2 regions of the Rhodopseudomonas sp. BR0G17 genome follow, and region 1 is predicted to be linked to the other one. Evidence: predicted binding sites of a transcription regulator. Region 1 holds the regulator's gene; the other holds the start of a gene.
The links. The regulator LexA, encoded in region 1, represses DNA repair genes until DNA is damaged. The targets are predictions, from matches to a motif close to TGTTCNNNNTGTGTTCNG.
Positions count from the first base shown of each region.

Region 1 (2,200 bases):
ACGCTGGACGCGACCCAGGCCGCGATCCGGCAGGCTCGCGATCTCGGCGTCGATCTGCTCGTCACCACCGGCGGCGCATCGGCCGGCGACCATGATCTGGTCAAAGGCGCGCTGGAGGCCGAAGGCACCACGATCGCGTTCTGGAAGATCGCGATGCGGCCGGGCAAGCCGATGATGCACGGCCATCTCGGCCCGATGCGGGTGATCGGCCTGCCCGGCAATCCGGTGTCGTCCTACGTCTGCGCGGTGCTGTTCATGGTGCCGCTGATCCGCGCGCTGTGCGGCATGAGCGAGCCAAGGCATGTCCGCGAGCCGGCGCTGCTCGGCGCGGACCTTTCTGCCAACGATCAGCGCGAAGACTATCTGCGCGCCACGCTGTCGCACGACCAAACCGGACGGCAGATCGCCACTCCGGTCGACAGCCAGGATTCGTCGCTGCTGGCGCGGCTGGCGTCGGCGGAAGCGCTGATCGTGCGCCCGGCTTTCGCGCCGGCCGCACCGGCCGGTTCACCCTGCGTCATCCTTAAGCTCCCGCTATAGCGACCCGTGAAAATCCTAGATTTCGATTAAGAGGTTGCGGAACACACCCCGAACAGATAGTGTCCGTTCATGATTTGTTTTCGAGATTCGGCGACGATGACGCTCTCACAAGGGCTCGTGGCCCGAACCGAAACGCACCTCGAACCGGCACATCATCGCCGACTGGGGATTTGCCGATGCTGACGCGCAAGCAGTTTGAGCTGTTGAAATTCATCAACGAGCGACTGAAGGAAGCCGGCGTGCCGCCGTCCTTCGACGAGATGAAGGATGCGCTCGACCTCCGTTCCAAGTCCGGCATTCATCGCCTGATCACCGCGCTGGAAGAGCGCGGCTTCATCCGGCGGCTGCCCAATCGCGCCCGCGCGATCGAAGTCATCAAGCTGCCCGACACCGGCGGGATGCCCGGCAACAGCCGGCGCGGTTTCACCCCGAGCGTGATCGAAGGCAATCTCGGCAAGGTGCGGCCGCCAAGCCCGGCGCCGGCCGAGGATGACAACGATCGCGGCAGCGTCGCGGTGCCGGTGATGGGACGGATCGCAGCCGGTACGCCGATCGAAGCCCTGCAAAGCCGCAGCCACACCATCAGCGTTCCAGCCGACATGCTCGGCAGCGGCGAACACTACGCGCTGGAAGTGCGCGGCGACTCGATGGTCGAAGCAGGCATCCTCGATGGCGACATGGCGCTGATCCAGAAGAACGACATCGCCGACACCGGCGACATCGTGGTGGCGCTGATCGACGAAGAGGAAGCTACGCTGAAACGCTTCCGCCGCCGCGGCGCCTCGATCGCGCTGGAGCCGGCCAACGCCGCCTACGAGGTGCGGATCCTGCCGCCGAACCGCGTCCGCATCCAGGGCAAGCTGATCGGGCTGTACCGCAAGTATTGAGGCGTGCAGTGGACAGAGCTGGTCGCCCGCTCTGTCGTCGGCGTGCGGGCCTTTGCGCCCTACTCGTCGCCCACTTGGTCCTGCGGAGCCGGCGTGGCGTCGATCGGCGCACGGCGGCGACTTGAAGGTTCGGTCGAGATAGACGCGTCCGTCGCCTCCGCGGCCGCTGGAGCCCAGGGCCGGCTCTGGCCGCGAGGTCGGGCGGCCTCCGCCACGAACAGCCCTGGATCGTTTGCGCTCCGCCGCAGCGCCAGCGCGCCATTCGCCTGCAATTCGTCCCGGCCGATCACCCGTGCGGCGCAATCCGGCGGTGGCTGGCCGGCCGTGACGATCAGCACGGCACGGGCGCAATCGTCGGCGAGCCCGTCGGGGCGGAGCGACAGCGCCACCAGCCGTCCGTCGGCGAGCGGCGTGACACAGCCGTCCGGATCGCAGGAGACGCCGGCACGCAGCGACGCTGCATCCGGGGCACGGGAATCGGCATCGGAAGCGAGCCACTCCTTCAGCCGAAAGCTATCCCCGCCGCCCTGCATCAGGCGCAGCCGGCCGTCGGCGCCGCGTACCGCGACCTGCCTGCCGTCGCCGGCAATCAGCACCTCCGGCTGCGGCGTCAGCGCCGCCCAGGCGATGGCGACGCCAACGCCGAGCGCCCCGGCCCAGCGCAGCGGCGAGCGGAGCAGACCGAGCATCACGATACCGAGCGAGGCGACGAGCAAGGGGCCGGTGCCGAACGCGGTGACGCGGCCGACCGCGCCGGGCAGCGACGCCACCCA
Region 1 covers NZ_QUML01000006.1:160,834-163,033, reverse strand. Annotated here, with positions in the region: gene DY467_RS07310 (molybdopterin molybdotransferase MoeA) at 1-540, shown strand, start outside; gene lexA (transcriptional repressor LexA) at 717-1,427, shown strand; gene DY467_RS07300 (ComEC/Rec2 family competence protein) at 1,487-2,200, opposite strand, start outside.

Region 2 (2,200 bases), on a different contig from region 1:
GTGATGTCGAGCAGCAGTCCGTCGGCACCATCGAGGGCCACCAGCGGCGTGAAGCGATCGCACCAGTCGGCGATCGCATTCAGCAGCGCCGCATCGGCATGCGGGTCATGATCGATCACATCGACCGCCGGATGCATCGCCCGCACGGTGGCGAGCGGCATTCCGGGCATCACCCCGCCGCGGCTGGCGCGCGCATCGCAGGCCACCACCACCAGCGCGTTGTCGCGCTTGGCGGCGACGACACGCGGTGGAGGCGCAGCATCAGCCGGCGAGCCGGTGCTCGCCTGCGGCGAGGCCCGTTCGACCCGATCGGTCGAAAGCCTCGGCAGCCAAAGGCCGAGGATACGCCTGCGGTTCACGGAAGCGGCACGCATCACAATTCCATTCCATGATCCAGCGGCCGGTCTGGCCGCGACGATTGCGAACAAGGGAGGTGTCGAGCACCGGGGCGCCCCAGCCTTCGATCGGCGGCGAAGGCGCCGCGCGGATAACCCAGCGGGTCTCCGCGGTCGAAGCCTGCGGCGCAGCGGCGATCCGCAGCATCAGCGCGGTGACGCCGGACTGCTGCGCCGCCAGCGTCAGTTTTCGCGAGGCGACAGAATCGAACGCGCGGGTCTCGCCCCACAGCTCGGTGATCACCGCGCCGAGCCCATTGCAGGCCAGCGCATCGGCGGCGGCACGGAGCGCGCTGTCGGCATCATGGGCGCGCACCATCACCAGGCGGCGCGGGTCGAAGCCGAGTTCGGCCAGCCCCTCCATCGCCAGTTCTCCGTTCTCGCGCGCGGAAAAATCCTGGCGGATCCACAACAGGTAGCGCGCCTCCGCGAGCAGCTGCGCCACGCCGGCGATGAAGCCGGTTGCAGCAGAGGCGTGACGGCCATCGCAGAACACTTCGTGCAGCGCGCCCTGCATCAGGCCGCCGTGCAGCACCGCATCCACATCGTCATGGCCGAGCGGCACGCGGCGCAGCGTCTCCGCCGTCCCGCTTTCGAGCCGGTCGATTTCGCCCTGCAGGCGCGCAAGCGTACCGAGGCGGGCGCTATCCATGCGCCGCTCCTTTTTCCGTTGCCGTTTTCGGATTCGATGAACCCGTTGCCGGCTCATTTGTTCATGATATGTTCTAATAAATCCCTGCTCCCGGGCGGAGTCAATCGGGATCGCACCGAGGTCTTGCGGCAAATTTTTTAGCGAGATGAATCAAGGAGATTCCAAGCATGGACGTGCAGCGCAAGCTGGCCATCCTGGCGGACGCGGCGAAATACGACGCCTCCTGCGCCTCCAGCGGGACGGAGAAACGCGACAGCCAGGGCGGCAAGGGTCTCGGCTCGACCGCACCCGGCATGGGCATCTGCCATTCTTATGCGCCGGACGGGCGCTGCATCTCGCTGCTCAAGGTGCTGCTCACCAACGCCTGCGCCTATGACTGCCTGTATTGCGTCAACCGGGCGTCGTCGAACGTGCCACGCGCCCGCTTCACTGTCGACGAGGTGGTGCAGCTCACGCTCGACTTCTATCGCCGCAACTACATCGAGGGGCTGTTTCTATCCTCAGGCATCATCCGCAGCGCCGACTATACGATGGAGCAGATCGTCGAAGTGGCGCGGCGCCTCCGGGAAGAGCATCACTTCCGCGGCTACATTCATCTGAAGACGATCCCGGAAGCCGACGATGCGCTGATCGCCAAGGCCGGCCGCTATGCGGACCGGCTCAGCATCAATATCGAGATGCCGGAGGAGAACAGCCTCGCTCAATTGGCGCCGGAGAAGAACGTCCGCGCCATCCGCCGCACCATGGGGCGGCTGCGGCTGAAGCTGGATGAAGCGACCGAGGCTAAGGCCGAGGCGCGGAAGACCCCCACCCGCGCCAAGCCGCCGCGCTTCGCACCGGCCGGCCAGAGCACGCAGATGATCGTCGGCGCCGACAGCGCCACCGACCAGACCATCCTCAACACCAGCGCCAACCTCTACGGCTCGTACAATCTGAAGCGGGTGTACTACTCGGCATTCAGCCCGATCCCGGATTCCAGCCGGGCCCTGCCGCTGCAGGCGCCACCCCTGGTGCGCGAACATCGGCTGTACCAGGCCGACTGGCTAATGCGGTTCTACGGCTTCGACGCCGGCGAAATCATCGATCCCGCCGCCGGGATGCTGTCGCTGGAGATGGATCCGAAACTGGCCTGGGCGCTGCGCCATCGCGAGCG
Region 2 covers NZ_QUML01000023.1:65,051-67,250, forward strand. Annotated here, with positions in the region: gene DY467_RS17470 (Y-family DNA polymerase) at 1-374, opposite strand, end outside; gene DY467_RS17475 (ImuA family protein) at 262-1,047, opposite strand; gene DY467_RS17480 (putative DNA modification/repair radical SAM protein) at 1,215-2,200, shown strand, end outside.
Region 2: a site for LexA is predicted at 1,106-1,123, ahead of DY467_RS17475 (ImuA family protein). Genes of this name have one in related genera too.